3 regions of the Allobrachymonas sp. genome follow, and region 3 is predicted to be linked to each of the others. Evidence: riboswitches for the same ligand, from Rfam matches in the RefSeq annotation. Region 3 holds a riboswitch; each other region holds the start of a gene.

The links. A riboswitch is a leader RNA that binds a small molecule or an ion and turns the genes downstream of it on or off. The one in region 3 is predicted to bind cobalamin.
Region 1: another riboswitch for cobalamin. It lies ahead of ACE3P9_RS00365 (TonB-dependent receptor plug domain-containing protein); the one in region 3 lies ahead of ACE3P9_RS04615 (energy-coupling factor ABC transporter permease).
Region 2: another riboswitch for cobalamin. It lies ahead of ACE3P9_RS09595 (ribonucleoside-diphosphate reductase subunit alpha); the one in region 3 lies ahead of ACE3P9_RS04615 (energy-coupling factor ABC transporter permease).

What each region holds. Positions count from the first base shown of each region.
Region 1 covers NZ_JAYRLV010000001.1:80,842-84,985, reverse strand. Annotated here, with positions in the region: gene glnD ([protein-PII] uridylyltransferase) at 1-540, opposite strand, end outside; gene map (type I methionyl aminopeptidase) at 709-1,527, opposite strand; cobalamin riboswitch at 1,665-1,925, shown strand; gene ACE3P9_RS00365 (TonB-dependent receptor plug domain-containing protein) at 2,158-4,144, shown strand, end outside.
Region 2 covers NZ_JAYRLV010000012.1:52,832-56,975, forward strand. Annotated here, with positions in the region: gene ACE3P9_RS09590 (short-chain fatty acyl-CoA regulator family protein) at 1-1,181, shown strand, start outside; cobalamin riboswitch at 1,298-1,513, shown strand; gene ACE3P9_RS09595 (ribonucleoside-diphosphate reductase subunit alpha) at 1,693-4,144, shown strand, end outside.
Region 3 covers NZ_JAYRLV010000003.1:161,196-165,339, forward strand. Annotated here, with positions in the region: gene ACE3P9_RS04605 (energy-coupling factor transporter transmembrane protein EcfT) at 1-736, opposite strand, end outside; gene ACE3P9_RS04610 (energy-coupling factor ABC transporter substrate-binding protein) at 726-1,136, opposite strand; gene ACE3P9_RS04615 (energy-coupling factor ABC transporter permease) at 1,133-1,801, opposite strand; cobalamin riboswitch at 1,990-2,211, opposite strand; gene ACE3P9_RS04620 (helix-turn-helix domain-containing protein) at 2,334-2,537, shown strand; partial or broken gene ACE3P9_RS04625 (IS3 family transposase) at 2,577-3,271, shown strand; gene ACE3P9_RS04630 (P-loop ATPase, Sll1717 family) at 3,341-4,111, shown strand; gene ACE3P9_RS04635 (P-loop ATPase, Sll1717 family) at 4,050-4,144, shown strand, end outside.

The sequences.
Region 1 (4,144 bases), on a different contig from region 3:
CAGATAGAACCCGTAGGGGTGCATGGCACTGTCATAGGCGGCGCTCAGCGCGTCGTAGAGGTCGGCGGGGCCTGTGATGAGGCGGCGTTCGAGCAGGGCGGTCTGGACGGTGATGTCCTTTTCGGCTTCGGCCACGCATTCCTGCACCGAACGCACGCTGGAGCCGATTTCGAGGCCCATGTCCCAGCAGCTGCCCACGAAAGCCTCGATGCGCTGGCGCAGGTCGGCCCCCGCTTCCTGCATGGGCATGGGCAGGAGGATGAGCACATCGACGTCCGAGTAGGGGTACAGCTCGCCTCTGCCGAAGCCACCCACTGCCGCCAGCGCAACCCGTTCGCGGTCGAGCCCATGCTGCTGCCACAGGGCCGTGAGCGAGTGATCGGTGAGTTGCGCCAGCCGGTGCAGGATGCCCATGATGCTGCGCATGGCGCGCACGCTGCCGGATTCATCGGCCAGCGGCGCGAGCAGGGCCTGCTTGGCGGCCTGGTAGTCCTGGCGCGTGAGCGGGGCAGGGGCGGAGAAGGGAGACGGAGTGCTCATGGGAAAGGGGAAAAGGCAGATTTCTCGGAGGACCGGAAAGGAGTGGCACCGGCAGGTTGACCAGGCACTCCGGAGAGGTGCAACTCCGTGGCAAGCAAGAAGCGCACCAGGGCACTGCCTCCCCGGACAAGGCCGCAGCGTCTGCCGGCCGAGCACCGGGAATGGGCATCAGGTCGCAGTGGCGTGCACAAAGTCGGGCAGCGCGGGCATGCCGGGCGACAGGGTGAGCACCTCATAGCCCGTGGGCGTGACGACCACGGCATGTTCCCATTGGGCCGAGAGGGATCGGTCCTTGGTGACGATGGCCCAGCCATCGGGACCTTCCTTGATCTCGCGGCGGCCTGCATTGACCATGGGCTCGATGGTGAAGATCATGCCTGGAACCAGTTCCTCCATGGTGCCTGGCCGGCCGTAGTGCAGCACCTGCGGATCGGTGTGGAAGTCGCGGCCCACTCCGTGTCCACAGAATTCGCGTACCACGCTGTAGCCGTGGCTCTCGACGTATTTCTGGATGGCGTGGCCCACGTCTCCCAGATGGGCTCCGGGCCTGACTTCGAGAATGCCCTTCCACATGGATTCGTAGGTGACGCGGCACAGCCGGCTGACGTAGGGGGGCGCGGCATCCTCACCGCCCACGATGTACATGCGGCTCGAATCGCCATGCCAGCCGTTGAGGCGGGGAGTGACGTCGATGTTCACGATGTCGCCCTTCTTGAGCGGCTTGTCGTTGGGAATGCCGTGACAGACCTGGTGGTTGACCGAGGTGCACATCGACTTGGGATAGGGGCGGTGGCCGGGAGGCGCGTAGTTGAGGGGCGCGGAGACGGCACCGTGGCTGGTGGTGTATTCCTCGCAGAGGCGGTCCAGCTCGTTGGTGGTGATGCCGGGAACGACATGGGGACCGAGAAAGTCCAGCAGTTCGCCCGCAAAGCGGCATGCCTTGCGCATTTCCTCGATTTCTTCAGGGGTATGGATGATGATGCTCATGCAGGAGATTATCCGCGCATTGCCCGTGCATTGCATGACGAAGGTTGTCGTTTCCATGCACTTGGAGAGGGATGGGAGCGCATCGCCGATACAATGGAAAGTTCCTGTACCGAACCCTCACCGCTGTGAGGCGGGGCAGGAACGAGAGAATGCCAGGCGCCCCGCAAGGGTTGAACGGGAACCGGGTGCGCGCCTGCAAGGCGCCATGCCCGGACTGCCCCCGCAACGGTGGGTGAGTGTGGGCGTTTCATGCTGTGCGACATGTTTCATGCCGCGCGGCAGCCACTGTCTGGGTCGTGGAGTCCGTGCAATGCGGTTCTCTTGGATCGACATCGGATGGGAAGGCGAAACGTCAAGACTCACGAGTCCGGATACCGGCCTGGCATGCAGCGTGCTGCCGCTTCAGGGTGCGGCAGCCAGTATCTTGACCGTTTGCGGGGAGCAGACCGGGAGTCCGTCTTCGGGGTGCGGCATGGCATGAAGCCATGCACGTCCGTGCAGAGGGTGTCCGTGCGTTTCAGTTCAGGAAGCGCGCGGGCCGGCATGGGGGTGCAAGGCAAGGCAGTGCGGGGCACTCCGGCTGGCGTGTTTTTCCGGATGCGTGCAATGCGGTCATACACCGTATCGACAATGACACATTCCATTTCTATGTTCCGGCTGGCAGGGCTGCTGTTCTGCCTCAGTCCGGTGGCGGCTGCCGTGGCGCAGACTTCGGGCACTGCGGCGGCACAGGCATCGGCAGGGGAGGCACCGCGCGATTCCGCCGACGGGGGCGATGCCCCGGAGTACAACGTGGTGATCACCGGCTCGCGTGCCGAAATGTCCGTGAAGGACACGCCCCAGCGCATCGAGGTGGTGACGCGCAGACAGATCGAGGCGACGCCCCATGCGGAGCTGGCCGATCTGCTGGGCAAGACCACGAGCGTGGACATCAAGCAGTATCCGGGGCTGTCCTCGGCCGTGGGCATGCGCGGATTCGCGCCCTATAGCCCGATGGTGGGCGAATCGCTGCAGACGCTGGTGCTGCAGGATGGCATTCCGGCCATCGTCAACGAGCTGAGCATGATGCCCACCGCTGGCGTGTCCCGCATCGAGGTGCTGCAGGGGCCTGCGTCGTCCCTTTATGGTTCGCAGGCCATGGCAGGCGTGATCAACCTGATTCCGGTGCGCCGCACGGGTGCGCTGCAGGGTGGTGTGGAGGTGTCTGCCGGCACTATGGGCCAGCGCGAGGTGCAGGGAGACATTGGCGGTGCACTGACACCCTGGCTCAATTTCGACTATTTCGGCGGATGGCACCGTCAGGGGGATTACAGCTACCCGGGAGGAATGGCGCATCCGAGCGGCTATGACACCTACCACCATGACCTGCGACTGGGCTTCAGGCTGGCGCCGCAGTGGCAGCTCGACGTGCGCGCGGATCTGTTCAAGGGCAACGATGTGGAGAATCCCGGAGCGTTGCCTGGCTATTCGGGCACGCCGACGGTCAAGGACATGACCCATCGGCTCTACAGCGCCGTGCTCAGGGGGGATATGGGCAACCATGCCCTCAGCATCACGGGCTACAGGGGCGAGGAACATACGTCCATGGACGACGTGGCCACCGATGGCTCCAGGACTCCCTCGTTCCAGTCTGCACTGGACTGGCATGGGGTGCAGCTCAAGGACGAATGGCAGTGGCACCCCGGTGCGGAGCTGGTCTATGGGTTCGACTATCAGGTACAGAAGGCGCGCTCGGTGAGCTACTGGTATGGTTCCCCGTCGGTCTACCAGCCAGACAGCCGGCAGGAAAACGCTGCGCTCTATGCCCAGCAGAACGTCCGCTTCAACGACGGACGCACATCGGCCTATGTGGGGGGGCGATACGACCATTTCCGCTTGTCCACCCTGGATACGGATTATTTCCCGGACAACGCCTCGCAGAGCCGCAACTTCCACCAGTTCAGCCCGAGTGCCGGCATCCGCCATGCCCTCACGCCTGTACTGGCGCTGCATGCGACCATCGGCCGGGGCTATGCGGCTCCGAGCGCCTGGAAACTTGCGGGCAAGTATTCGAGCTACGGCATGGACTACCAGGGCAATCCGGCGCTCAAGCCGGAGAGCAGCGTCAGCGCCGACATCGGCCTCTCGGCAGAGCAAGACAACTGGAACGCGGATGTGACCCTGCACGACACGCGCGTGCACGACAAGATCGTGGCGGTGACGCTGCCGGGCAATGTGTCCTCGTGGACCAATGCCGACAGAGCCCGGATGCAGGGCATGGAGCTGAGTGGCCGCTGGCGCATCACCCCGGCGCTGGATCTGGGGGTGGGCTACAGCTACAGCTTCCGCGCGGAGCAGAACAACGGCTCGGGCTGGACGGATCTGAAATACGTGCCGCGCCAGACGCTGCGGGCCTCGCTCGATGGCCACTGGGGCAATGTGGGAGCCCATCTGGGAGCCCGGTATGTCGGCCGCACGCTCAAGACCGCCTACTGGGCGGACTGGACGAGCACGCTGGGCCAGCAGGGTGGATATACCCTGTGGGATGCCAGCATGAGCTGGAAGCTGGCAGCCCACCAGACGGTGCGGGTGGCGGTGGACAACCTGTTCAACCGCGCCTACCAGGTGGTGCCGGGCT
Region 2 (4,144 bases), on a different contig from region 3:
AGGAGGCACTGGTGGATGCGCCGGAGCCGGTGACGCTGCCGGAACTGCGGGAGCTGGCCGTGCAGATGCCGGCCGTGGCCCGGGCACTGGTCAGACTGCATCAGAAGAACCTGGAAATCGCCGAGCGCGTCGAGACCATGGCCTTGCAGGTGGGCGACGACCGCTCGGAAATGGTCGTTCCCCGCGCCATGCCGTTCGAACTGGTGCGGGACTTCTTCTTTGCGCACCAGAACCACTTTGATGGACTGGACCGGGCGGCCGAAGCACTGGCAACCGAGGCCGGGGGGCGAGGGGCGCACCTGGTCGGCTGGCTGGTGCAGCGGCTCAAGCGTCAGCACGGCGTGCGTGTAGTGCATTCCGACGATGTGCAGGAGCTCAAGCGCCGCTACGACGCGGGCCGCAAGACCCTGTACCTGTCCGAGGCGCTTGAGCCCGGCCAGCAGGCCTTTCAGCTGGCCACGCAACTGGCCTTGATCGAGGCCGGCGACGCCCTCGATGCGCTGATCGCCGTGCCACCGTTCGACACCGACGCCGCCGCGCATCGGCTGGCGCGCATCGGCCTGGCCAACTACTTTGCGGGTGCGCTGGTATTGCCTTATGGTGAGTTTTTGCAGGCGGCCGAATCGATGCGCTACGACATCGACCTGCTGGGACAGCGCTTCGGCGTGGGTTTCGAGACTGTCTGCCACCGCCTGAGTACCCTGCAGCGCTTGGGGGCTCCTGGCGTCCCTTTCTTCTTCGTGCGGGTGGATCGCGCGGGCAACATCTCCAAGCGACAGTCGGCTACGCATTTCCACTTCAGCCGTACAGGCGGCACCTGTCCGCTGTGGAACGTCTACGAGGCCTTCGGCCAGCCCGACCGCATCCTGCCGCAGCTTGCCCGCATGCCCGACGGGCGCACCTACCTGTGGATTGCGCGTTCGGTCTCGCGCGGCCGGCACGGCTACGGCTCCCCGCGCAAGACTTTCTCCATCGGCCTGGGCTGCGACATTCGGCACGCGCCGCGACTGGTCTACGCCAAGGGTCTGGACCTGAGCGACCCCGACCTGGCCACGCCCATCGGCATGGGTTGCAAGGTGTGTGAACGCGAGCGCTGCCCGCAGCGGGCGTTCCCGTTCATCGGCAAGCCGCTGGACGTGGACGAGAACCGCAGCCGGTTTTCCCCCTACGGGGCGGAGTAAGGATGACCGCCTGTGTGTCTGCGCAGCGAGCCTGGAAGTGATTTTGTCTGCCCAGTTTGCTCTGGGTCAAAACACGCCGAAACACTATAGGTAGTGTCTGGTAGGTGCAAAAAACACTGTATATTGTGTTTGTCGGTATTTGCCCTGATAGGGTAAATCGCAAGAGGGAATCCGGTGCAAGTCCGGAACTGCCCCGCAGCGGTAAGCAGAAACGAAGCGCTCGAATGACACTGGGTCTTCATGGCCTGGGAAGTGGAGCGGAGTAGGTGGGCCTGAGAGTTCAGGACCGTGTCTGCGAAGTCCGAAGACCTGCCGACACACCTGGCGCCAATCCTCCGTAGAGCGATGGCCCCAGGTGCAAGTGAGTGCTTTCGCGGGAAGAGCACGCTGCAGACCGGGCGTTGTGTCCGGTTGCGAGCGTTCGTCGTGTGAGCCCACTGCATGGCCCTGTGCGAGGGAGCAGGTGTATCAGTCAGCGCTGCGGGAGTTTCCGGTCCTGGCAGCTGCGCACATGGGACACACGCTCATGCTGGAAACCATCATCAAGCGCGACGGCCACTCAGAGCCTTTCACGCCCTTCAAACTCAACCAGTGGGGCCAGTGGGCGGCCCAGACCCTGGGCGACGCGGTGGACTGGCCGTCGGCCGTGCTCGAAGCCGTCTCGGCCATGTCTACCACGGCCACGTCTCGTGAACTGCAGCAGCAGCTCATCCGCACCTGTCTGAACTTCGACTCCTGGTCTTACAACCGCATGGCCGGGCGCCTGTACGCCACGCTGATCCGCAAGGACCTTTACCGCAACGCCCGACCCACGGTGCTGGAGCTGCACCGCAAGCTGCAGCAACTGGGCCTGATGGAGGTGCTGGCGTACTCCGCGTCCGAGTACGCAGTGATCCAGGAGTGGATCGACCACGAGCGCGACTTCGAGTACGCGCACTACCAACTGCACACCCACCTGACCAAGTACGCCATCGCCGACCGGGTGCAGGGCCTGTACTACGAGTCTCCGCAGTTCATCTACATGCGCATGGCCATGGCGCTGGCGGTGGACCAGCCGCGCGAGCGCCGCATGCGCGATGTGCAGCGCTTCTACGAACACCTGTCCAAGAACCGCATCAACGCGCCCACGCCCAACCACGTCAACCTGGGCACACCGCTGCGCGGCTACGCCAGTTGCTGCCTGTACACCACGGGCGACAACGCACGCTCGATCGCCGTGGGCAACCACATTGCCAACACCATGACCTACATGAGCGCGGGCATTGGTGCGCACATGGGCACGCGCTCGGTCAACGACCCGGTGCGCGGCGGCGTGATCCGCCACCAGGGCAAGCTGCCGTACTTTCGCGCGCTGGTGGCCGAGGTCAAGTCCAACCTGCAGAACGGCCGTGGCGGCGCCTGCACCACCTATTTCCCGATCTTCGACCCCGAGGTGGACACGCTGCTGCGGCTGAAGAACCCCATGTCCACCGAGGACAAGAAGATCCGCGGTATGGACTATTCTTGGGGCGGCAACCGCTTCTTCGCGCGCAAGGTGGCGCGTAACGAAGACATCTTCCTGTTCAACTGCTTCACCGCGCCCGAGCTCTACGACGCCCTGTACAGCGGCGACGAGGCGCGTTTCGAAGCCCTCTATGAACGCCATGCGGCGGACGAGAACTTCCCCAAGACCTGGGTCAGCGCGCGCGAGCTGCTCATCACGGCCAGCAACGAGTGGAACGAGACCGGCCGTGTCTACGAGCACAACATCAGCGAGATGAACCGGCACACGCCGTTCAAGGACCGGATCTATTCGTCCAACCTGTGCGCCGAGATCGCCCTGCCGACCGAGGCCTACAACCACATCACCGAGCTGTACGCCGAGGACGACATCTCCAGCGTCGAGGTGCAGTTCATCGATGGCACGCGCCGCGAGATTCCGGGCAAGGCCCAGGTGCCCACCCAGCGTGGCCCGGTCTGGCCCACCGACCTCCAGCCGGGTGACGTGCTCGACGAGCAGCCCGTCGAAGCCATCGTGCGCCGCAGCTCGCCCGAGGTGGCCACCTGCAACCTGGCCGGCATCGTCGTCTCCAACATCGAGAGCGAGGAGCAGTACGCCGAGGTGGCCTACTACGCGCTGCTGATGATCGACAAGTGCATCCACCTGGCGCACTACGAGCTGCCGCAGGTGGGCGTGACCTCGCGCAAGCGCCTGAACGCGGGCGTGGGCATTCTCGGCCTGGCGCACCTGATGGCCAGGAACGGCAAGCGCTACACCGACCAGGCCGGCAAGCAGTTCCTGCACGACGTGGCGGAACGCCACTACTACCACCTGCTGCGCGCCAGCCTGAAGCTGGGCAAGGAACTGGGCAACGCCCCCTGGATGCACAAGACCCGCTGGCCCGAAGGCTGGCTGCCGCTCGACACCTGCAGCCCGCACGTGGACAAGATCGCGCCCTTCGGCCTGCGCTACGACTGGGAAGCCCTGCGCCGCGACATCGTGGCCAATGGTGGTATCCGCAATTCCGTGCTGGTGGCGCACATGCCCACCGAAACCTCGGCCAATGCCTCGGGCACCACCAACGGCCTGTACCCGGTGCGCGAGCTCACGCTGATCAAGACCGACAACCAGCGCGTGAACTACTGGGCCGCACCCGATGGCGACACCCTGGCCGACCAGTACCAGAGCGCCTGGGACATCCCGACCAAGGACATGACCGAGATGTACGCCATCATGCAGAAGTGGACCGACCAGGGCATCTCGGCCGACTTCTACCGCCGCGTGATCGGCGACGCGTCCATTGCATCGAGCGAGCTGATCGAGGACTACCTCTACCGCGTCAAGCTGGGCCTGAAGTCCAAGTACTACATGAACCAGAAGACATCCAACGGCATGCAGGCCGTGGCCGACCTGCCTCATGCCAGCGCCACCGAGCCGACGGCGTCCACGGCCGCTGATGCTGAGGACAGCGACAGCGAGTGCG
Region 3 (4,144 bases):
GGGCCACCATGCCCGCCAGCAGCGCCGCCCCGGCACAGCCCGCCACGCGCAGATCGCGCCGGGCATGGGCATAGTCGGGTGCCAGAAAATCCAGCGGGCCGTCGCCATTGCGCGCGCTCGCCGCTGCCTGCAGCGCCAGGGCGCGGCTCCAGATCTGCGCGGCCAGATTGGCCGCCAGCAGCGCCAGCGACCGCACCGAGCGCCGGAAAGGCCCATAGCCCAGCCGCGCCGCCTGCGCCGTGACGCCGTCGTCCCACGCCTCCATGAACACGAACACCATGCGGTAGCACAGCACCATCACATCGACCAGCACCTCGGGCACCCGCAGCCGGCGCGCCAGCCCGATCAGGTCACTCAGCGGCGTGGTCAGCACCAGCCCCACCATGGCCGCCAGCGCCGCCATGGCCCGCGTGCCCGTCAGGGCAGCCTCGGGCCAGCCGGCCGCATGCCAGTGCACCTCCGGCCACCCGCCTGCCGAAGGCGCCACCGCCACCAGCAGCGTCGCGCACGACAGCACCACAAAGCTGCCCGCCGGTGCCACCACCCGCGCATACAGCCGCGCCGGCACCCGCGCGCCACCCAGCGTCACCGCCGCCAGCAGCGCCGCCAGCAGCAGCTCGGCCTTCCAGTCCGGCGCGACAAAGGCCGCCGCCAGGCCACAGCCCGCAAACAGGGCCTTGGCCCCCGGTGTCACATCGCGCCAGCGATTGGCATAGGCAGCCTGCTCAATCCACACGGGCCACTCCGGCGGGGCCCGCAGCAGCAGAGATACGCTCCTGATGGGCGGGCTGCTCCGGCGCATGGCCGGCTGCCTCCCGCTCGCGGCGCTGGCGCTCGCGTTCGCGCTGGCGCGTCACCGACGCCCCGAGCCAGTAGCCGATCACCCCCGCCCCAATGGCCGCCTGCAGCGCAAACAGCATCGAGGCGATTTCGGGCCCGGGCTCCATCAGGGGCGCAAACCACGGGCGGTAGTGCGGTGCAATCACCGTGATGGCGTCGCGGGCTGCATCGTCCGACCCGCCAAAAAGCGCCTGCGCCTTGCCGTCCGGCCCCAGCGCCGGCGTGCGCACGAACAGGAGCGGCGCCACAGTCAGCACCACAACGCATGCCGCAATGATCCAGAATTGCCGCTTCATGCCCGCACCTCCTGCCCTGCATACAGCGGCAGACCGCGCAGATCCTCGCCCTGCAGGCGCGTCATGGCCTGCACCACCAGCACCGTCAGCAGCCCCTCGCTGATCGCCAGCGGAATCTGCGTCACGGCAAAGATGCCGCCGAACTTGAGCATCGAGCCCGCCACCCCGCTGATCGCATCGGGAAACGCCAGCGCCAGCTGCAGCGAGGTCACCACATATGTCACCAGATCAGCGAGCGTCGCCGCCAGAAACACATTCACGCTCAGCGGCAGGCGCAGCACGCGCCCGGTGCGGAACACCGCCGCCGCCATGAGCGGCCCGGCAATGCCCATCGAGAACAGATTGGCCCCCAGCGTCGTCAGCCCCCCATGCGCCAGCAGAAGCGCCTGGAACAGCAGCACCACAAAGCTCACCGGCACCATCGCCAGCGGCCCGAACAGCAGGGCGCCCAGCCCCACTCCCGTGGGATGCGAACAGCTGCCCGTGACCGAGGGCAGCTTCATGGCCGAGAGCAGAAAGGAAAACGCCGCCGACACCCCCAGCAGCATGCGCCGCTCCGGGTGATCGCGCAGACTGCGGCGCGCCGACCAGATGCCCGCTGCCAGAAACGGCGCCGAAGCCGCCGTCCATGCCACCGCGTGCTTGAGTGGCAGAAAACCTTCCATGATGTGCATTCGAAACCTCCCGTCGAACCGTGTGATGTGAAAGACACGAGCGCACCACGGCAACAGGAAGATGGGCAGGGAAAGTCTGGGCAGGCCGGCACGGCAGCCGCGCCCCGCCGTTTCCGCAGAGAGGAAACACAGAGGCGCACGCCAACGCGCGGCAGCAGACTCCCAGATCCCCCGGGGAATGGTGCTGGCTCGTCGCGGGCCGGTATTCTGGCTTGCCCTCTTCCTAGTCCGCGCCTTCCCGCGTCGGAGGACGCAGTGGCGTGAGGCGGAGTCGTCAGGCTTACAGCAGCGGGGGCTGCGCCGGAATGGCCACTAGCTGCATGGCGTCACCGGCTTCCCGTTTAACGCAGGCGCCAGACCCAAAGCCCGGCAACCCACGCACCCGTGCCGCCATTATAGGAACGGAGGTGCGTGCTGGGGAGGGGGAGCGGCAGCTGTGGACCGGATCACCCAGCCCCAGGGTCATTGAACCGCACCGAGTTTGAACTACCCCCCAGAAGTTGGATGAACTTCGAGGGGCCCCATGGAGAAGTACGAAACAAGGTTCAAGCTCAAGGTCGTCGAGAGCTTTCTGGTTGGAGAAGGCGGCGCAAAGCTGCTTGCCCGGCGCTGGTCAGTGCCGGAGGAGAAGATTCGGACCTGGGTCAGTCACTACCGTCTGCACGGTATCGCCGCCCTGCAGCCCAAACGCGGCGCCTACTCTGCAGAGTTCAAGCTACAGTGCTGATGCATCAAGATCGTGAACGTCTCTCGTGTCGGCGGGTTGCAGATGAACCGCGAAGGCATCGTGGTAGCGCGCTGCACGGTCGAGCGACTGATGCGTGCCATGGGCTTGCAAGGGGCGCGGCGCGGCACACGAGTGCGCACCACCACTCCGGACACCTCGGCGCCGTGCCCGCTGGACCACGTCAATCGGCACTTCCATGCCAGCCGTCCCAACGAGCTGTGGGTGTCGGACTTCACCTACGTCTCGACCTGGCAGGGCTGGCTGTATGTGGCTTTCGTTGTGGACGTGTACGCCCGGCGCATCGTGGGCTGGCGGGTCAGCCGCAGCATGCAGGCAGACTTTGTGCTCGACGCCCTGGAGCAGGCCCTGTACGACCGCCAGCCCTCAGCGCAGCCTTGACGCACCACTCCGACAGGGGCAGTCCATACGTTTCTATCCGCTACACCGAACGTCTGGACGAGGCCGACATACGCCCCTCGGTGGGCAGCAAGGGGGACTCCTATGACAACGCCCTGGCCGAGACCATCAACGGTCTGTACAAGGCCGAGGTGATTCACCGCCGGTGCCCCTGGAAGAACAGGGAATCCGTGGAACTGGCCACCCTGCAGTGGGTGCACTGGTTCAACCACGTCCGACTGCTCACGTCGATCGGAGGCATTCCTCCGGCAGAAGCTGAGGCAAACTACTGGAGGCAACTCGCCAACAGCAATACCTCGACAGAGGTATCAACTTAGACCAATCGGCCTCCTCGAATCCCGGGGTGGCTCATCGCATCTTTTCTTTCCTACCAGCCGGAAATAAATATGAGCAAACTTGACTACCTTTTAAAGTATGTCAGAACTGGCACCGCAGAAGGCGACCGGTCATTTCTTGGAGAGATATTTATCGTGCCGAGTCAATTTACGCAGCTATGCGCAATTGAACCAGGTGGAATGCGAGTTCTTGTGGGAAACAAAGGCATCGGGAAAAGTGCTGTTGTCGAGTGGATCGACAAGGTGGCTAAAGCAAAAAAACTGCCATGCCTACTGATTCGGCCCGACAATATCTCCTCTAAGGAGATTCCATCATCGCCTGATATCGGCTCATTGAAGCGCTATTACTACGAAGTGTTGCTACGGACAATGGGAGCGCAGATTGGCGCGCAACTGAAGGGCATGCTGAAGGGGGACGCCGCAAAACTTCACAACGAAGCACGCCAACAAGGACTTGCGGAAGATGACTTCATTCAAAAGTCGCTACAGCTCATCTCTGCAGTGTCTTTACCTGCCTCAAAAATAAACGGAGCACAGCTAGCAAAGGAACTTGCGGGAACCAACTCTGCACACGATTTGATCAGAGCAATCAACTCACAGTTGCTTTCATCAAGCAATGTTTTCTACCTGCTTATCGATGACACCGATCAGTTAGCCGCCCCAGACCAACCTGCTCATCTAAACAGAATTTGGGCACTTTTGTTGGCCGTCAGACGGCTAACTGGGGAATGCAGTGCAGTAAGAGCAATTATAAATAAGTTTGCGATCGAGCGTCTGGACGCGCCTCACCAGCGAGAGTCAGGGGCAAAGAGATCAGACTGATCACATGCGTGGCTTGGTGATCCCACTTTTGGC